DNA from 3 places in the Bradyrhizobium sp. BRP20 genome. Region 2 is predicted to be linked to each of the others. Evidence: riboswitches for the same ligand, from Rfam matches in the RefSeq annotation. Region 2 holds a riboswitch; each other region holds the start of a gene.
What was found. A riboswitch is a leader RNA that binds a small molecule or an ion and turns the genes downstream of it on or off. The one in region 2 is predicted to bind cobalamin.
Positions count from the first base shown of each region.

Region 1: it holds a riboswitch for cobalamin, as region 2 does, so the genes downstream of both, I6F33_RS30780 (ribonucleoside-diphosphate reductase subunit alpha) here and I6F33_RS20105 (energy-coupling factor ABC transporter permease) in region 2, are expected to answer to the same signal.
Region 3: it holds a riboswitch for cobalamin, as region 2 does, so the genes downstream of both, metE (5-methyltetrahydropteroyltriglutamate--homocysteine S-methyltransferase) here and I6F33_RS20105 (energy-coupling factor ABC transporter permease) in region 2, are expected to answer to the same signal.

Region 1 covers NZ_JADYVY010000017.1:108,826-115,375, reverse strand. Annotated here, with positions in the region: gene I6F33_RS30785 (ribonucleotide-diphosphate reductase subunit beta) at 606-1,679, opposite strand; gene I6F33_RS30780 (ribonucleoside-diphosphate reductase subunit alpha) at 1,670-3,613, opposite strand; cobalamin riboswitch at 3,717-3,871, opposite strand; partial or broken gene I6F33_RS30775 (IS5/IS1182 family transposase) at 3,997-4,143, opposite strand; gene I6F33_RS30770 (N-acetyltransferase) at 4,574-5,215, opposite strand; gene I6F33_RS30765 (ISAs1 family transposase) at 6,407-6,550, opposite strand, start outside.
Region 2 covers NZ_JADYVY010000008.1:94,583-101,132, forward strand. Annotated here, with positions in the region: gene I6F33_RS20090 (histidine phosphatase family protein) at 1-253, shown strand, start outside; gene cobT (nicotinate-nucleotide--dimethylbenzimidazole phosphoribosyltransferase) at 260-1,312, opposite strand; gene cobF (precorrin-6A synthase (deacetylating)) at 1,318-2,067, opposite strand; gene I6F33_RS20105 (energy-coupling factor ABC transporter permease) at 2,113-2,790, opposite strand; cobalamin riboswitch at 2,827-3,046, opposite strand; gene cobA (uroporphyrinogen-III C-methyltransferase) at 3,092-3,823, opposite strand; gene I6F33_RS20115 (cobyrinate a,c-diamide synthase) at 3,820-5,130, opposite strand; gene cobM (precorrin-4 C(11)-methyltransferase) at 5,130-5,912, opposite strand; gene I6F33_RS20125 (cobalamin biosynthesis protein) at 5,909-6,277, opposite strand; gene cbiE (precorrin-6y C5,15-methyltransferase (decarboxylating) subunit CbiE) at 6,274-6,550, opposite strand, start outside.
Region 3 covers NZ_JADYVY010000018.1:39,928-46,477, forward strand. Annotated here, with positions in the region: gene metE (5-methyltetrahydropteroyltriglutamate--homocysteine S-methyltransferase) at 1-1,985, opposite strand, end outside; cobalamin riboswitch at 2,088-2,291, opposite strand; gene I6F33_RS31025 (nodulate formation efficiency C protein) at 3,299-4,081, shown strand; gene I6F33_RS31030 (thermonuclease family protein) at 5,821-6,550, shown strand, end outside.

The DNA of each region.
Region 1 (6,550 bases), on a different contig from region 2:
GCGGATGCAAAATCTCCAGAGGTGGATCGGCAGCGCTGAAGCGGAACTCTTGTGCTAGGACAGAAACGCGGCTGTCATCCGAGCCGCATTGCCAGCGTCTGCTCGTAGTAGATCACCTCCGCGAAGCCACGGCCGAGGAAGACCGTCAGTGGGTCGGCGACGAAATCAAGCGCGAAGGGGGATGAAGAACAAATCGGTTTGCCTGATCCGACCGGGCTGCAATGAAGATGCCCCCCTTTGACAGGGTTGCCCTCTTTACAACTTCCGATTGCGTGATAGTAATCCCCTCTAGCCCTACGAGGGGGGCGGCCGTGGCGATCATCGAGAACATTCGTCTGCTCAAGGGCGTAGCCGTGTTGCGCTGATTTACTTCATGAGACCCACCTCACCGACCTGCGGAAATACTGTAAACCCTAGCCGCCATCAGCAATGGAGCGCATGTACCGGCTTAACCCAACAAACCATCTGTGTGTCCGGTTTTGTCGCGCTGCAATCAAGACGCCACGATGAGGAGGTCCGGTTCTATGCCTTTGTCATGCTGGCGGGTGACGGCGACGACTACCGGCGCCTGCCGCTGTCAATGCCGCTAGCATGAATAAAATGGGCTAGATACGGCCGAAAGTCGCCCACACCCCGTCTTCGCCGTCCCAGCTGCCGCGGCTCGCCGCCTTGGAGTACTCCGTGGCGCGCTGCTCGAAGAAATTGGCGTGCTCGACGCCATTGAGAATCTCGACGAGCCACGGCAGCGGATGCGCCTTGAGCTGGGTGAACCCGCCCTCCTTCGCCTCGAAGAAGCCGAAGACCGGGGCAATCCGGAGTTGGGCCAGTCGCCAGTCGGCGACGTAGCGGACGTAGGCGTGGATATGCTCAGGCAGCATGCCCTCGATCTTGCCAAGACCGAAGGCGAGCTCGACGAAGTTCTCCTCCAGCTTCACCATGGTCTTGGCGACGTCGACAATGTCGTCGCGGACGGAGCGCGTCACCGCGCCGGTTTCGCGGTGCCATTCGTGAAATAGCTTGATGATGCCCTCGCAGTGGAGACTCTCGTCGCGCACTGACCAGCTTACGATCTGTCCCATGCCGTTCATCTTGTTGTGGCGTGGGAAGTTCAGCAGCATGGCGAAGCTGGCGAACAAGGCCATGCCTTCGGTGAAGGCGCCGAACATCGCCAGGGTACGGGCGACATCCGCCACGCTGTCGACGCCGAACTCGTGCATGTAGTCCGCCTTGGCGCGCATCTGCGCATAGCCGCGGAATGCCTCGAACTCGGTCTTAGGCATACCGAGCGTCTTGAGCAGCAGGGCATAGGCGTCGATATGAACCGTCTCCATGTTAGTGAAAGCGGCCATCATCATCTGGACGGTGAGTGGCTGGAAGAGCGGAATGTACCGCTTGAAATAATTGTCGCCGACCTCGATGTCCGACTGAGTGAAGAAACGGAAGATCTGGGTGAGCAGCGCGCGCTCGCTGTCGGTGACGCGGTCCGAAGCCCAGTCGTTGAGGTCGGCGCCGAGCGGCACCTCCTCGCCCATCCAGTGGGTCTGCTGCTGGCGCTTCCAGAACTCGTAAGCCCAGGCATAGCGATCGACGTCGTAGCTGCCGGTCGAGTCAAGGAGGCCGACGCGTCCCTTGCCGATCAACGTGCGCGGATCGGCGCGCGACAGATCGATCACTGACATGCGAGGCACTCCTCATAGTCGGTGCGCTGCCGCGCCGGCTGCTGCGTCGGCGTTGCATCCCCGGCAATCTTGCCGGCGAACGCCGCGCGCGAGATCGACTTTGATCGACAGTAGTAGAGGCTCTTCACCCCACGCTTCCACGCCGTCCAGTGCAGCATGTGGAGGTCCCACTTATCGACGTCGGCCGGCAGATAGAGGTTGATCGACTGGCTCTGGCAAATCAACGCGGCGCGGTCGGCGGCAAGCTCGACGATCCAGCGCTGGTCGATCTCGAAGGCGGTGCGAAAGATCGCTTTCTCGTGCTCCGACAGGACGTCGAGATGGGCGACCGATCCGTCGTGCGCGATGATCGACTCCCAGGTCGCCGAGGTGTCGGCGCCTTTCGCGGCCAGCACCTTAGCGAGGTGCGGATTGCGCACCGAGATGGCGCCGGATAGCGTCTTGTGGGTGTAGATGTTGGCCGGGATCGGCTCAGTGCAGGCGCTGGTGCCGCCGCAGATGATGCTGATCGAGGCGGTCGGCGCGATTGCGATCTTGGGGCTGAAGCGCGCCATCACGCCGCGTTCCAGGGCATCCGGGCACGGGCCACGCTCGCGAGCGAGCGCCACGGATGCCGCATCGGCATCGCGACGAAGTTTTCGGAACATGTTCAGATTGAATGACTTGGCCAGGGTACCCTCCATTGGAATGCCCTTGGCCTGGAGAAACGAGTGGAAGCCCATGACGCCGAGGCCAACGGAGCGCTCGCGCAGGGCGGCGTAGCGGGCACGCTTCATTCCGTCCGGCGCCACCGTGATGAAGTGCGTGAGCACGTTGTCTAGGAAGCGCATGACGTCCTCGATGAAGCCGGGCTCCTCATTCCACTGGTCCCAGGTCTCGAGGTTGAGCGACGACAGGCAGCACACCGCGGTGCGCTCCTCGCCGCGATGATCGATGCCGGTCGACACGGTAATCTCGCTGCACAGGTTGGAGGTCGAGACCTTGAGGCCGAGCTCGCGCTGGTGCTTGGGGAGCGCACGGTTCACGGTGTCGATGAACAAGAGATAAGGCTCGCCGGTCTGCAGCCGGTTCTCAAGGATGCGTTGCCACAGCTGGCGGGCATCGATCTCGCGGACAACCTCGTTAGTCTTCGGGCTGCGCAGAGCGAATGCGGTGCCGGCGCCCACGGCACACATGAACTCGTCGGTGACGTTGATGCTGTGATGTAGGTTGAGGCTCTTGCGGTTGAAGTCACCAGACGCCTTGCGGATCTCGAGGAACTCCTCGATCTCGGGATGGTGGATATCGAGATAGACCGCCGCCGAGCCGCGCCGCAACGAGCCCTGGCTGATCGCCAGCGTGAGGCCGTCCGTGACGTGGATGAACGGGATGATGCCCGAGGTGACGCCGCCCCTCGCCTTCTCGCCGATTGAGCGAACATTACCCCAGTAGGTGCCGATGCCGCCGCCATTGGAAGCAAGCCAGACGTTCTCGTTCCAGGTGCCGACGATGCCTTCGAGCGAGTCCGACACTGAGTTAAGGAAGCACGAGATCGGAAGGCCGCGCGTCGTGCCGCCGTTGGAGAGCACCGGTGTGGCCGGCATGAACCACAGCCGAGACATCGCATCATATAGACGTTGGGCATGCGCAACATTGTCCGCGAAGGCGCAAGACACTCGGGCGAACATGTCCTGGAGGCCTTCGCCGGCGAGCAGATAGCGGTCGGTCAGCGTCAGCCTACCAAACGAGGTCAGCAGGTCGTCGCGCGACCGATCGAGCGAAAGGTCAGACGGAGTTGGCGATCGCGCGGGGGGCCTCGGCAGGGGAGCCGGCAATGCTGGGGGCTGCACAAGACACAGTTCAGGTGTGGTAGGCTTTGCCTGCGCTGAGGGCTGCCGCACACTCGGCAGCTCAATGAGATGACCATACTGATCGAAATCGTAAGACGCCGACATCGGCAACCCCGTGATATTTGGGGGCTGGGACCGTGCGGACGACTTGCGAGGAGACCCGGCCAATGTCCCCGGCTGCAAGCGACCCACCGGGCACCCCGCCCGAGGACATGGGTTCTGTCGCGGTAGGTTTCCTGGCTCGCGGGTCTTCCCAGCGCTGTCGCGCTAATGCCTCGGAATAGCCGCTGCCGGCACAATGGGTTCCCCTTAACTCCGTGCCACCATATATGCGAATTGAAAACCACGACGACACCACATATAGAAGCCGTTGCCCAGACTCGTCAAGACGGCACAGTCAAGTTAACCAGTTGGAGCAGCCCCGAGGTCGAGGTTCGAAATTCGCCGAGCGCCTGTCCTGAGAGCCTCACTCAAAAAGCATAGATGTCTCAAGGCCTGGCCAATCGGCGAGTTAGGAGCCTCAGATGGGCGACGAGCGGCCAGGCGAGCTCGGTAGCGGCGGAACCTTCGAAGTCTTTGCAGAGATGCCGACATCTGCCGAGCCACGCAAAGGTGCGCTCGACGACCGAGCGCCTGCGATCGGCCAAGATGTGCTCAAGCCTTTGGAAGTGGCGTCGCAAATTCTCCAACAGGGGAACAGCAACCCTGGACATCCTGAATGTTGGCATCGATCGGTTCGCGGTCCGCGAATTGAGTTGGGCCGGATCGGGTTTCGGTAGCCATACGCGTCTCGCCATTCATCGCTTTCTGTGGCCCTTAGATCAAAAATTGTCTGGAGCCCGACCGCAATCGATGCAGCCGCCCGTGGCAATGTCCCACGCTTAGTGGATTTGACCCCGCCAGCTCTCACATCAGACGTGCCAACTTTGCCGAAGAGGCGATTCGTATGCTTTTCGCAGGCCGGGCGAGCCGCCTCACGTGCTCAGTTGTCTGGCCGCGAACATAAGCCGTCCTGACCGAACGCGGTCATGTCAGGTTATTGGCAATCAATCCTAACGGGATGAGCTATGCTTGAGTCTGGGTGACGAGCCGATCCGGCGGCGCGGCCTTGCTGGGTGGGAATGAAGCCGTTCGCAACATTGGCGTGAGCGGCGGCGAAGAACCGTGTTGTATCTCACCAACGACCTTGAAGCCGTGACGTTGGTAAAAGGGAATGTTTTCAGGGTTCGAGCTTTCGAGGTAGGCAACAATGCCGTTCTCATCGCATCGTTGAAGGGCGTATTTCATCAGCAACGTGCCAAGCCCTTTTCCGATCCAGTTCGGATCGACGGCAATGAGCGGCAGATACCAATGTGGCTCGTGGGGACGATGTTCGGCCATTCTCCGCCGCAAGTGTGCCATATCCTCGGTAATCTCCGGGCGCAGGGATAGCGCCATGATTGCATCCAATGCCTCCTCGTCTTGCTGCACGTTGGGAGGCAGCCACAGGGCCGCGCCACGAATCTCTCCCGCGACGTAGGCTGTGCCATGTGCAAATGCTCGGCCCCCACAGGCGTCAATGAACTGAGGCATGCTCCTAAGGTATTGCCTTGGGTCAGGCCAGCTCCAACGCATCAACGGATCCGCGGCAAAGCCGAGCACAATGGTCCAGACAGTGCTTGCACGAATGTTTGCGTTCGCAGATCTGATATCTGATTCTTCTGTCATGATGTCGTTTTCGGGGCTCTGTTTTGGCATTGGCCTTCCAAGGAGGAGCATGGCATCGACACATCTGACGGTGAGCGGAATGGATGCACCGACGGGGACCCGCCGGGTGCATTTGGTTTCCCTTCCGAGATCTCCGCCTGTCTCAGACGGCTGACGTTGACGGCCACTTCGGACGAAGGCTCCTTGGTCGGCAATGCTTGGATCTACATATTCCTGGCGGGCTTCTGCGCTTCCACGCCCTATCTGGAACCCGCCCCGCCCTTCCCAAAGGAAGCTCCGACGTTCTCAAGGTCGACACGGTTCGGGTGCAACCGTCCGCGAAGGGAATGACATGAGGACGCCTCTGAGATTGCAAGTGCGAAGAAGTCAGGGCATGGCGAACATCGGGCGATGGCTGCCTGAACCGGGCTCCGGCACGAGCAAACAGCTTGCCAGGTGTCGCGCGTCGAGGTCCAGACTAGGCAAGGAATCATCACCTCGTCTCGTATTGAGTGGTTCTCGTAAGTTTCTTGGTCAAAACACATGCTAAGTGCGAAACCTCCATTGCCAACGTCGTGTCCGCGGCCACCGGCAGAGAGAGCTTTCGTCTGCGAGAGTCATATGCGTAGTACAGCGGCTTTCCAATTATCGCATGTTGTCTGCGCTCCTTGATGTTCTTGTGTCCAACAGCTCTCGGCGCATCATCGCCGCGATTCGCGATTGTCGGATCAAGGCAACGCGACTGGATACCACGACGCTGCCGCCGTGGACCTACTGGACAACGCAACTTGGGATCGCGCGAGAGCTTTCGTGCCTTGATTGATCGTCAGACGTGTCGATCGCTCGCACAACGGCGTTAGCTCTATCGAGCGAAAACGTTGCTGTCGTGCCCTCGTCGAACTTGACGCCTAGGTCAGTTGTATCCGCCGCGATCCTTGCCATAGTGGGAAAGACAGCAGGCTGACGTAGTTGCGTGAGTAATTCTCGTAAAAGAGGTTTTTGGCCACAAGCGTTGATGGCTTCGTAGGACTTGTTCCAACTCACTCCCTGATCGGAACGGTTTGGAAGATTTCTTGGCGCTGGTATGCTTGCCACACCGGGTCCGAGATCCACGTGGTGAGTCATGCTGTTTCATTCTGTCTTGGAAAACTGTAGTCGCCGGGGCAGCATATCAGGAGGCATTGTAGCGAAGACCTCCCCAGAATGGTAGGGCTATCGCATATGGGCAAGAGCGCTGAGAAGGAAGTCATTATTCCATCTGGCTTCGAGCATTTTGTGGCTGGTGCGCACGGGGCCTGGTGTCGCCTGCAGTGTATTGATGGCCAGCTTGCGGATAGCTGCGAGGTTTTCGGCGGC
Region 2 (6,550 bases):
GCACGGACGGCCGCCGAACGGCGAAAGCTTTGCGGATCAGGTCGCCCGCGTCCGCCTCGGCCTGTCGCAGATTGGCGCAGGCCCCGCGGCACTAGTCGTCCATTCCGGCACCATTCGGGCCGCGCTCTGCATCGCGCTCGATCTCACACCGGAAGCCGCGCTGCGCTTCGTCGTCGATCCGCTGTCGCTGACTCGGATCGACCGGCTGGCGGGCGATTGGCGCGTCGTGTCGGTCAACCAGCGCGTGGCTTGAGCCGCATCAAGACGACCGATCCGGCACATTGGCCTGCGCGAACGTCGCCATGCCATTGTGAAGCGCGCAGGCCGAGCGGACCAGCGGCAGCGCGATCGCGGCCCCCGATCCTTCGCCGAGCCTGAGATCGAGGCTGATCAGCGGCTGCACGTTCAGCGCGCGCAACACCAGCCGATGTCCCTGCTCCGCCGATTGATGCGAGGGCAACAGGAACGGCTGGCAGGACGGGTTGAGGCGCACTGCTGCCAGCGCCGCCACCGAGACGATGAAGCCGTCGAGCAACACGGGAATGCGGCGTTGCGCAGCCGCAACGATCGCCCCCGAGATCGCCGCGATCTCGAGGCCGCCTACAGCGCACAGGATTTTTTCGGGTGACGCCCCCGCAACGCCGTGATGCGCGATCGCCGCATCGATCACCCGCACCTTGTGCGCGCGGCCCAACGCATCGACGCCGGTGCCGCTGCCCGCGATCTCGTCGGCACTCACACCGAGCAGGCTCGCAGCAATCGCAGCTGAGGTCGTGGTGTTGCCGATCCCCATCTCGCCGAAGATCAAGAGATCAGGCCGGCCGGCCTCGGCGCGCACCACCGCGCGCTGCCCGGCCTCGAAGGCGAAGGCCAATTCCGTGGGCGTGAGCGCAGCCTCGACACTGAAATCGCGGGTGCCGCTGCGCGGCTTGTCGGTGACGATTCCCGCGATCTGCGCCTCGGCCAGCGTGCCGGCGTCGACCACCTCGAGGCTCGAACCCAGCTCGCGCGCCAGCACCGAGATCGCGGCGCCACCGGCAGCAAAATTCGCCATCATCGCGATGGTGACGGCTTGCGGATAGGCCGACACGCCCTGCGCGACGATGCCGTGGTCGCCGGCGAAGATGATGATCGGCACCCGCGCGGCGCGCGGTTGCTCGGTGGCCTGCAGGCCCGCAAGCTCGATTGCGAGCTGCTCGAGCCGGCCGAGCGCGCCGGTCGGCTTCGTCAGTTGCGCCTGCCGCGCAATGGCCGCCTCGCGATGAACAGCGGAGACCTCGGGGCAGTTCTGGGTAACCCATTCGGGAAGCATGCTGCTCAACGCCTGCGTTTGATGATGTAGCTGTCCATGATCCAGCCGTGCCGCTCGCGTGCGTCCTGCCGCACGGCGGCAATGCGCGCGCCCAGTTCAGCCAGCGCGCCGGACATGATGATCTGATCGGGCATGCCGAGATAGGCACCCCACCAGATCTGCAGGCCTTCTGGATCCAGCGATTGGAACGCCGTGCCGCCATCGAGCATCACGACGACGGTATCGACGCCCTGCGGCCAGCCGCCTTCGCGCAAGCGCCGCCCCGTCGTGACCAGAAACGGCTCGCCGATGTCGTTGAGCGGCAGCGCATGCGCCGCGCACAGCGCCTGGATCGAGGTGATCCCAGGCACGACCTCGATTGTCGGCAATGGGTCGAGCCGCCGCGCAATGCGCAGCGAAGAATCATAGAGCGAAGGATCGCCCCAGATCAGCAGCGCGACCTTGCCCTCATCTTCGAGATGCCCAGCGATCGTCTGCGACCAAATCGCGGCCACCGCATCGTGCCAATCGTCGACGCCCTTGCGGTAGTCCGCCTCGGTCGCATCGCGCACGGGAAGATCGAATTCGGCGATGCGCGTCGTTTTGTTGGTGAGCACACCGGCGCAGATCGTTCGCCTGAGATCGGCGAGATCGGATTTCGCAGTCCCCTTGCGCGGGATCAGGATGAGATCGGCGGCGTTGATGGCGTCAACGGCGGCGCGCGTGAGCTGCGCGGGATCGCCGCAACCGATGCCGATCAGAGAGAGCGTTAGCATCGCGAGCGCGATGGGCGGCCACACCGGCCGCCCATCGCTGATCTCTTACGCCGCGTTGTGCAGGCGCGGGGTGACGAGGCCGGGCGCGGTGACGCCGCGCAGCGACTTCGCCAGCGCCAGCACCGCGAGATCGGCGAGCGGTTCGATCACGATCACCAGCGCATAAGCGGCAGCGAACGTCCCGACGCTGGCGAGATTGCTCATCGCAAAGCCGGAGCCATAGAGCGCCCAGAACGCCACCCATGCGATCACGCCGGCCTGGTAGGTCGTCGAAAGCGCCAGCGCCTGACCGTACTTCAAATCGACATAGGCGGTGTTGCGGGCAATGATCCGCTTGGCGATCGCCTGGATCGCGAACAGCGGCACCAGAAGCGTGGTGACGTTCATGCCGTATTGCGGCAGATCGACTGGCTCCAGCAGCATGCCCTGAAGCAGCAGGCCAAATGCAAGGCCGAAGGCGGCGGGCGCAGCACCAAAGAGCAGGAACAAGGTCGAGCCGAGGATGAAGTGCACCTCTGATACCCCAACCGGAAAGTGCGGCAGGATCTCGAAGAAGACGAAGACGAGAGCGGTGGTGGCCAGTGTCCGCGCCGCGAACGAGCCGGCGCCCTGCTCGCGCACGGTCTCGACCGCGAGCTTCAAGGCAACGCCGCCTGCGGCGATGCCGGTTGCGTAACTCAACACGAGCTTGGCGCCCGTCACGATCCCGGGTTCGATATGCATGGCTCAATTCCTTTCCGCCGTCACACCCGACGGCCTTGGCCTCAATACGTGCACGGCCGGTCTCCTGGCTCGCGGTTCACTGGGTTCTCCGGCCTTCCCGGACCTTGCGGTCCAGTGGCGGTTCGGAGGCCCTCACCGCTTACAGTCGCGGGGGCGGCTGGGGTTTTGGGCGCCGCAACTGGGTCCGCCCATCCCCATTCCCGATTATGCTCCGGCGCTTTGCGCCGCGTCGAGCACCATGCCGCTCTTGTGTGCCCCTTTCGTATCGCGGGCGTCAAGGGGCGAACCGCTGCCGGAGCCGTCATGCCGGATATTCTCCCGCCAGCGCGCCGAACAGGATGACGGCCGCAGTGGAAGCGGCGCCGCCGCGCCCAAGCTGCTCGGCGAGCTCGGCAATCGTGGTGCGGACCAGCCGTTCGTCGGGACGCCCGAGAGATTCGGCGAACAGCGCCGGAGTGCTGGGAGCGAGGCCGTGCGCGATCAATTTTGCGGCAAGCGCCGGAAAGGTGCGCCGGCCCATATAGACCACGGTCGTGGCCTCGGGGTCGGCCAGTGCCGCCCAATTCAGATTGGGCGGCAGCTCGCCCGTGACGTCAGCGCCGGTGATGAACTGCACCCGGCGGGAGGTATACCGGCGGGTCAGGGGAATGCCGGCCTGGGCGGCGGCGACACAGGCGGAGGTGACGCCGGGAACGATCTCGTAGCCGATGCCGGCCTCGCGCAGCGTCTCGATCTCCTCCTCCAGCCGGCCGAAAATGCCGGCATCGCCGGACTTGAGCCGCACCACGCGCGCGCCGGTTGCGGCATAGTCGACCAGGAGACGGTTGACGTGGTGCTGCTTGGTCGAAGGACGCCCGGCCCGCTTTCCCACCGCGACGAGATTGGCGCCGGGCCGTGCGAGATCGAGGATCGCGCCGGAGGCAAGATCGTCATAAAGCACGACGTCGGCCTCGCGCAGCCGCGTGGCGCCCTTCACCGTGAGGAGCTCGGGATCGCCCGGACCGGCGGAAACGAAAGAGACAAAACCGCTCACCGGTCCTCCGCGATCAGATGGAAGAACGTGCCGGTGGCATGGCCACGGCGCGAGCCGGTTTCGGCAATGACCGCGCCGGTGGCATCGTGCACGACCGCGAGCGGCGTATCGGGCTGGGCGAGGATGGTCGAATAGTGGAACTCGTGGCCGCGCAGGCGCGCGCCAGGCTGATGTCCCGGCATCGGTGCGGCGAGTTCGGCAAGACGATAACCGAGGTGCATGCGCCGCTTGGCAAAGCTTGTCTCGAGGCCAAGCAGCCCCGCCATCTCATGGCGGATACCGTCGGCGTCGGTCAGGCCTGCGCCCAGCACCATATAGCCTCCGCATTCGCCATGCACGGGCCGCGTCTCGGCGAAAGCGCGCAAGCCGCTGCGAAAGCGCGCATTGCCCGCGATCTTTCCCGCATGCAGCTCGGGATAGCCGCCGGGCAGCCAACACACGTTGGCGCTCGCATCGGGCGCTTCATCGGCCAGCGGCGAGAACGGCACGATCTCGGCGCCCGCGGCGCGCCAAGCTTCCAGCATATGCGGATAGACGAAGGAGAACGCCGCATCGCGCGCCAGCGCGATGCGCTGGCCGGGCGGCGTCACGTTCAATCCGTTCGCCGCAGCTTGCGGCGACCATTGGCCTGCCGAGTGGAGCACCGCATCGAGATCGACGTGCTCGGCGACAAAGCGCGCGGCCTCGTCGATCAGCTTGCCGATCTCGGCCTGCTCCTCGGCCTGCACGAGACCGAGATGCCGCTTCGGCAGGCTGATCTCGGCATGGCGCGGCAGCGCGCCGAACACTTTGATGCCGGCCTCGTTCAGCGCGCGCCGCACCAGATCCTCATGGCGGGGGCTGGCGACGCGATTGAGCACGACGCCGCCAAGGCGCACGCCGGCGCGGTAATCGCGAAGGCCGGCGGCGATCGCTGCCGCAGTCTGCGCCTGGCCGGAGGGATCGATCACCAGAACCACTGGCCAGCCCAGCATCTCCGCGATATCAGCGGTCGCTCCGGTGCCGGAGACACCGCGCGCGGCGACACCGTCGAACAGGCCCATCGATCCCTCGGCGAGAACGACATCTGCATTGCCGCCACGGCTGACGAGATGCGCGATGGTGCCGCGATCCATCGCCCAGCTGTCGACGTTGACCGAGGCGCGTCCCGTGGCTGCGGCGTGGAAGGCGGGATCGATATAGTCGGGGCCGCTCTTGAAGCACTGCACGTTCAGGCCGCGCTTGCGCCAGGCGCGGGCGAGCGCCAGCGTCAGCGTGGTCTTGCCGACGCCGGAGGCCGGCGCGGAGATGACGAGGCTCGCCGGCATCACGACGCCTCCGGAAAGCGCGGCTCGGCACCGACCGGCCGGTATCGGCGGTCGTAATCGGCGGCATAGAGACGGCTCTCGTCAAAATCGGCAGCGCCAAGCGTCTTGCCGACCAGGATCAGCGCCGTGCGCTCCATCTCGCCACCCACGAACGCATCGAGCGTTGCGAGCGTCGCACGCACGATGCGCTGCTCCGGCCAGCTCGCGCGCCAGACGATCGCGACCGGGCAATCCGCGCCGTAATGCGGCGTCAGCTCGGCGACGACCTGGTCGAGCAGATGGATCGACAGGTGGATCGCGAGCACCGCGCCGGTCGCAGCGAACGCGGCGAGCTTCTCGCCCTCGGGCATCGCGCTGGCACGGCCCGGCGTGCGCGTCAGCACGACCGTCTGAGCAAGACCGGGCAGCGTCAGCTCAGCCTCCAGCGCGGCCGCGGCAGCCGAGAACGAGGGAACGCCGGGTGTCACCGAGTAGGGAATCCCGAGCGCCCGCAAACGGCGGAGCTGCTCGCCCATCGCCGACCAGATTGAGAGATCGCCGGAATGCAGCCGCGCGACATCCAGGCCTGCCGCATGCGCGCCTGCGATCTCGGCGATGATCTGGTCGAGCGACATTGGCGCGGTGTTGACGATACGTGCGCCGGGCGGGCAATGCGCCAGCACGCCCTCCGGCACCAGCGAGCCGGCATAGAGACAAACCGGACTGGCCGCGATCAGATCGCGGCCGCGCAACGTCAGCAGATCGGGTGCGCCCGGCCCGGCACCGATGAAATGCACCGTCATGGGCCGTCTCCTTCGGCAATCGCGGCGGTCGCGGTGCGATCCTGCGAGACAACCCGTGCTGCAATCAACCGCGCGCGCGGACCGGCGACCGCGAGCGCAGCAGCCTCGGCTACAGATCCGGTGCCAAATTTCTCCGCGACGAGCTTCGATTGCGTGGGCGTGTCGATGCCGGCCAGTGTCGCGGCCGGAACGGCCCTGATCGGCACGCCGCATTCGCGTGCGAGCTGCTTCAGCGCCTCGGTATCGGCCTTGTCGCTGACGGTTGCCATCGCCGCAAGCCCTTCCGTACCGCCGGCAGCGAGCAGCGCTTCGCGCAGCGAAGCCAGCGTCACATCGCGCTTGAAGCCGAGTCCGGCGACCTTCATCGAACCACACTCCACTGCACCACGGGGCGTGCTGCCTCCCAAGACCGATAGCGGCCGAGCGGGGCGGCATGCGAAATTTCGGCCCGCATCAGTTCGCCGCCGTGACGCTGATGCAGCTCGCCGAGCAGCGCTTCCGTCTCCAGCGTGACCGAATGTGCGACGAGCCGTGCTCCAGGCGAAAGCCGCGTCCAGATCGCATCAAATAACACTTCGTCGAGACCACCGCCAATGAAGACGGCATCCGGCGCTTCCAACCCGGCAAGAGCTTCCGGT
Region 3 (6,550 bases), on a different contig from region 2:
GTATGAATTTGCGTTTGATCGGCGACGCCCGATGAACAGATGCGGAAGCAATCGACGGCCCAGTCGAGATAAGCCGCCCACTCCGATCGACGCAACGGCAATCCTTCGCGGACTGCAGCTTCGTCGATCTGGATCATGGTCGCACCAGCATTCTCGAGATCGCGGACTTCGTCTCGGATCGCGAGCGCAATCTGGCGGCAGACCTCGCTTCTGGGAATATCATCACGAACAAAGGACCAGTTCAAGATCGTCACCGGTCCGGTCAACATCGCTTTCATCGGCTTCCTTGTTAGTGATTGCGCGTAGCGCCACCAGTCCACGGTGATAGGCTTCGGCCGTGCTACATCGCCAAACAGGATCGGTGGCCTGACGCAGCGCGAGCCGTAGGACTGCACCCATCCGCTCTTGGTAAATACGAAGCCGGCGAGTTGCTCGCCGAAGTACTGCACCATGTCATTGCGCTCAAACTCGCCGTGCACGAGGACGTCAAGACCGATGTCCTCCTGCCAACGTACGGCGCGCGCAGTCTCCTCCTTGAGGAACTTGTCGTATTGCTCGTCGCTTATCGCACCTCGCGCATGCGCCGCACGGGCATTCCGGATCTCTGTGGTCTGCGGAAATGATCCGATCGTCGTGGTAGGAAAAGCCGGTAGTCCGAATCGATTGCTTTGGATCTCGGCCCGACGGGCAAATGGGCTCGCGCGCCGACACATGGTCTGGTCGATCGCTCTCATCCGGACAGCGACATTGGCATCACGGATTTTCGGCGAAGTCCGGCGAACAGTCGCGGCACCTTCCGACTCGGCAAGAGCTAACGCAACATTCTGGTCGCCTGCGAGTGCACGCGCTAGGATCGCAAGCTCCCGCATCTTCTGGACCGAGAAAGCAAGCCAGCTCTTGACGTCGGAAGCGAGCCCGGTCTCGAGTTCAACATCGACCGGCACATGAAGCAGCGAGCAGGATGGGGCGATCTGTACACGATCCTTGCCGAGCTTCGCAATCGCGGGTTCGAGCCGCTGGCGCAGCGACGACAAATTCGACCGCCATACATTCCGACCGTCGACGACACCGAGCGACATGACGAGATCACTTCGGCCGCCAGCGATGATCTGGTGCAACAACTGTGGCGCTCGAACCAGATCGAGGTGCAGCCCGGCAACTGGCAGGCTCAAGGCGGTGTCCAGATTGTCGCCGAGGTCGCCGAAATAGCTGGCAACCATGATCTTGATCGCCGGCCCCTCCTTGGCGAGCCGGTCATAGGCATGTCGCAAAGATTTTCGCGTCCCCTCATCCAGATCAAGAACTAGGCTGGGCTCGTCGAACTGAACCCAATTTGCCCCACGTTTGGCCAATTCCTGCATAACCTCGATATAGGGCGGTATCAGTTCATCCAGTAGTGAGAGTGGCTGGAACGTGGGATCGGGACTCTTGCCGAGCTTTAGGAATGTGACCGGCCCGATCAGGACGGGGCGGGTCTGAAAGCCAAGGGCCTTGGCTTCCTCATACTCCTCGATCGGCTTGCGAGAGCATAGCCTGAAAGTCTGTCCCCTGTGAAACTCGGGGACCATATAGTGATAGTTGGTGTCGAACCACTTGGTCATCTCCTGCGCGGGTGCGCCAAATCCGCGCGGTCCGTGACCGCAACTCGCATCCTGGTCGTCGCATTGTGAACCGCGGGCCATGGCGAAGTACGTCTTGAGCGAAACGGATTCGGCTTTCGAGGCGTAGATCTCCGGGATGGCGCCAACCATGACACTTGTGTCGAGCACCTGGTCATACAGCGAGAAATCGTTCGATGGAATGACCGTGACGCCGATAGATTTCTGACGGGCCCAGTTCGCGGCACGCAGGCCAGCTGCGTCCTCGAGCAACTGCTGTTCGCTGCTTTTTCCGGCCCAGTAGCTTTCTAGAGCGAATTTGAGCTCGCGCCTTGGACCGATGCGTGGCGTTCCGAGCGTGGCAACAGGAAGGGAGAGAAGAGACATAGCGTTAACCCCATGTTGGGGGCAAAGGCCATGGCGGACGCAGGCAGCGGAAGTCGCGCGGTGCGACGGCTGCTTGGCGCACCACCGGGACACCCCGCCCGTGGACGAATATAGTGTCGGGGCAGGTCTCCTGGCTCGCAGGTCATCGCTGCTGTCCGGCCTTCCCGAAGCCGCGCAGGCTTCAGTGACATCGTTGGACAGCGGCTCGCCGCTCACAGTTGCGGGGGCAGCGCCGGCATATTCACCGGCTTCCCTCTTAGCTCCGGATCAAATGGAAACCGGAGAACCTCGACGACTTGGATTATCGGCAAGAGAAGTCTTCCGTCAACCTCTCAGATTATGTCTCAAGCTGATGCTGCGACATCTGCTACGCGAATGACCGTGCATCTCTACCATTGAGCTGATGTAGAAGTGCCCTCCAATCAGCGATATCGCAATGAGCATCGCAGGGCGCATGGCAGATCGGTGGAAGGGACAAATGCGGCTTGTGCGGTCGGGATTGCTGCCTCGAGCAGAACGCATTTGTCGCCAGTCCCGGCTTCCCAGCGGTTCGAGCACGTGCGCCATCCAGCCACCTTCTCGACCAACAGATCCGTGTTGAATAGGCCCAAGACACCTGGCTAAGCCAGCAACATACCCGGGCAGCACCTTTGATTTGCGGTGCCAGCCACACCCCAAATGCTCGGCGAAGATCGGCTTGGCGCCGTTCGCCATCGAGTACAAAGCGCGCTGCCTGAGGCTGTTCTCGACCTCCGGAGCGCCGCACGTCTCGAAAGGAGCGCCAAACGCGCCATGGCCCCTTGGCCGAAAGTGCCCGAAGGCATGGCAGAGATCGAAAGCCCACATTCCGGCAACGATAACCGAACCACACGGTTCAATGACGGCAAACGTGCTGCCACTTCTCATCAGGAACTTGGCACCGAGGCGTTCCGCTGTGTCGTCGAACATCCGGTGCGTGACGGGATGCATAAGCCGCGCTGGAGAGGTTGAACGGAAACATCGAGACATGCGCCAGTCGGAAAGTCGACAAAGAGGACGCAAAACCGGTGCGAATTGCCGTCTATTATCTGGCACGAAGAATGCACGTCCTCTGCATGCCCAGTCCTCCTGCTGGGCATGTCCAGCACAGCAAATTGAGGCTGTCGGTGGCAGTGAAGTTAGCGGCGCGTGACATAGAGGGGAGCGCCTGCTCGCACGGGAAAACCAGTGGTCGCCCCGTCGCGTCGCCGCTAACTTCTTGCGCTCGCGCATAACAGGTTGAAGGTTGCCCGCTCTAGAATTGCGTGTGGATGAGACCGGATAGGCCGACGGTTATGAAGAAAACGTCAGGAAGACGCGCGCTATGGCTTTGGCTCAGTCGATCCCTGATCTGCCTGGCCGGGCTGGCTGCGACGAGCAACACTGTTCGCGCTAACGACAGCCCCCTTGTCGAAAGAGTCAAGTCAACGTGGCGAGCGCAAGACGGTGAGACAATAGAACAAGTTATCTCCAACGTCTCGAAGGTGGCACAGTTCGTCCCTCGGATGTGGGGCGTCGCTGAACTTGACCAAAATGAATATGTTTTTGTTTCTTGGACCAGGCACCGGGATGATAAATCAGACGAAGAGTACGTTATCACCTGGAAGGCCGCGCTCGACGGGACGATTGAACTTGCGTCGTCCTATGCGAAGCCAATGGAATTGGGCTGGCGCGCCTTCGCGCTCTCGTTGATCGCCAGTGAAGTCAAGGATGGCGAAAGGGACGCAAATGTTGGCTTTCTGCATGACCCGGCCAACTTCAACTTTGTGACGACCATGCAAGGTCGGCTCGGTGATCTTCTGCGGCAGGGCAGCTGCACTATCGTAGATCCTGTTGGAGTGGACTACTTGCCGAAGCAGAATGACAAGCCGACCGAGAAAGGTGATCTGTGGCGCGTTTTGCTTGTGGTGAACTGTAATATCCCAGGGCCCCGCTATTTTACATACAACGGGGTCATCACTTTCGAGAAGAGTGAAGGACAAGATTGGGAGCCGCAATCCTCCTTTGCCAAGCGTATCGCGGCTTTTCCTCCTGGCTCCTGGTTCGCTCGCATGGAGCCAAAGGAACGGGAGGATTAGAAGGGAGCGAAAGGCCTCGGTAAATGATCGCGCAGAGCAAGATCGCGCCGTAGCTCCTGCAGGGCCGAACGCCTCAGAGCAACGGCAAGACTATCAGCTCTAAACTTACCGGTGTTTACACCTTGAACAGTCGCGAGCTTTCCCGCGGCCTTCAGCCGGCCATCGAGAAAATGGGGCAGCACGATTACCTCCGACTCTTTCTGCGAGGAGTCGAGCTCAGCGGCGCGTGCGCCTTGCGAGAAGCGGCTTGACCTCGGCGCACCCCACGCAGTGGAAGGACACCATTTGCGAGAGAACCAGCTCTCTACGCCATTCTTCACGGGACTGGGCCATCCGGCGTGCGAACCGCGCATCACGCGACTGACTGGCACCCGCAAGAGCGTGACCATTCCGAGGCCGAGGTGGCACGCGGGATCGACTGCTGCGACGAAACCGGTTAATAGGGTAATGGGGCAGTGTTAGCGGCCCCGGCTTGACCACCGGTCCTTCGAGTGCCCTCAACGAGGAGCCGGAGCCGTGCGCGAGGCATCGAAGACCGGACTGAGTCGCCCGCTAGATTTCCTCGCACGCATTCGTCTGCGCATCGTAGATCCGGATTTGAAGCATGGGAAAACGCTTCTTTAGTTCTGCTCCACCTGCCCTGGCGCCGTCTTTGGTTGCGAATTCAGCTCTGAGTCGGCCATCCACTTCAAGCGCGTAAGAAGAGACGGGCAATTCCCGGGGGGCTGAAACCATTTCATTTCCATTGGGTAGTGAGGTGGCTCAGAATGATGTGTAGCTTGAGTCGGCCATACCACACCAGAGCTACCTGCTCGGATGCCGCGATGGGCCTACCCATTTGTGGATTGACGCCTCGCACCGAATGGCATCAGGACGGCACTCGCGATCGTCCGAACACGCGGGCGGCTTACCCCTCGCCGGTGCGTATACGAAGAAGCCACGGCTCCACATGGTTGTCCTTAAATTTCCCTGGCGCAAACGCATGCCCTCATGCCGGGCTTGCTGGGTAACTCTCCACACGAGAGTACGGGGAAGCGTACAACGAAAGAGCCGGCCGCCAGTCGCGCCGACCGGGTCATGAAAAACCCGGGCCTTCTCCGAACGGGGCCGCGGCACTACCCGACCATCCCGGCTGGCTCTCAAGAGAGCTCCTGGTTTTCTGCGGTTTGCGCAAACGATACCGATTCAGTTGCGCTGCGAGCGTTGAGCTGGACTCCGTGGCGCCTTTCGTCCAAATCTCAGATAGGACGCGAGACCAGATTTCTTTCGAACGTCGGTCTTTCGGTGGCAAGAACTTAAAATGTCATCGCTCTCGCCGAAACCGTTGGCAGCGCCTTCTGTCTGCCGATGGGGGTTGGCACAAAGCATAGCCAGGTTGCTCCTCCACGCCTGACTCCCACTCGACTGTCACAATTCACAGGCGCTTTTCTTCTTCAATCGCGTGAGAAACAGCGTTCCGAGGCTCGGCTTTCTCCCGCATGCCGAGTTGGCGGCTGAGCGATGGGGATCTCCTCCTTAGGCCGAGAGAGGGTGCAGTGCGCGCCCACTGAGTGAGACCGGCGAGGCTCGAAGGATACCGCGATACGCACACCGGAAGAAATCGCTTGAACCTCACGCAGCGTCAGGTCGTAGCTTGGAAATGAGGGCCAAGCTTTCATAAAGCAAACGTCGAAAGATGCGGCCCGATAACGGACATAGTGCGTTTAAGCGTCGAACGCGGCGCCGGATCGCACGTGAACATGAATCAAGAGCGAAAGGCTATTGTCGGAATGAAACACCGCATAATGATGGTCGCATTGTTCGCTGTCATCACATCTCCGGTCTGCGCGGCGAAGCTCAGCGGCCCTCCGCGCATCCTCGACGGCAATACGATCGAGCTCGAGAAAACCACGCTTCGGCTCTCAGACATCGACGCTCCTGAGACTGACCAGATTTGCCTCGACGCCCACGGCCGGAAATGGGCTTGCGGCGTGGCTGCTCGCGACGAGCTTATCAAGCATTCGAACGGACGAACGTGGGATTGTCATACCACAGGAGTTGATGAATACGGCAGGTCGCGTGGCCGTTGCTTCATCGAAGGCGAGGACGTGAACGCCTGGATGGTACGCTCCGGCTGGGCACTATCGTCCCCTTCTGCCAATACGTACGTTATCTATGAGGTTGTGGCGAGCAACGCCTATGCGGGGCTGTGGTCGGGGGCGTTCATCGCGCCCTGGGACTGGCGTCGCCGCAACAAGGGGACGATCATCATCGGCGCGAGCTCGGTTCCGATCGACGCTCAGGAGCTCCTGCTCGGATCCGCTTTGCTATCGGACCCGCCCTCGTCAGAGTGTATGATAAAAGGCACCGTGGGCCACAACGGCGAGCGACTTTATCACTTGCCCGGGCAATTCGGTTACGAACAAATCGACATGACGAAGAAGTCCGGTGAACGCTGGCTCTGCAGCGAATCGGAAGCCGAAGCGACCG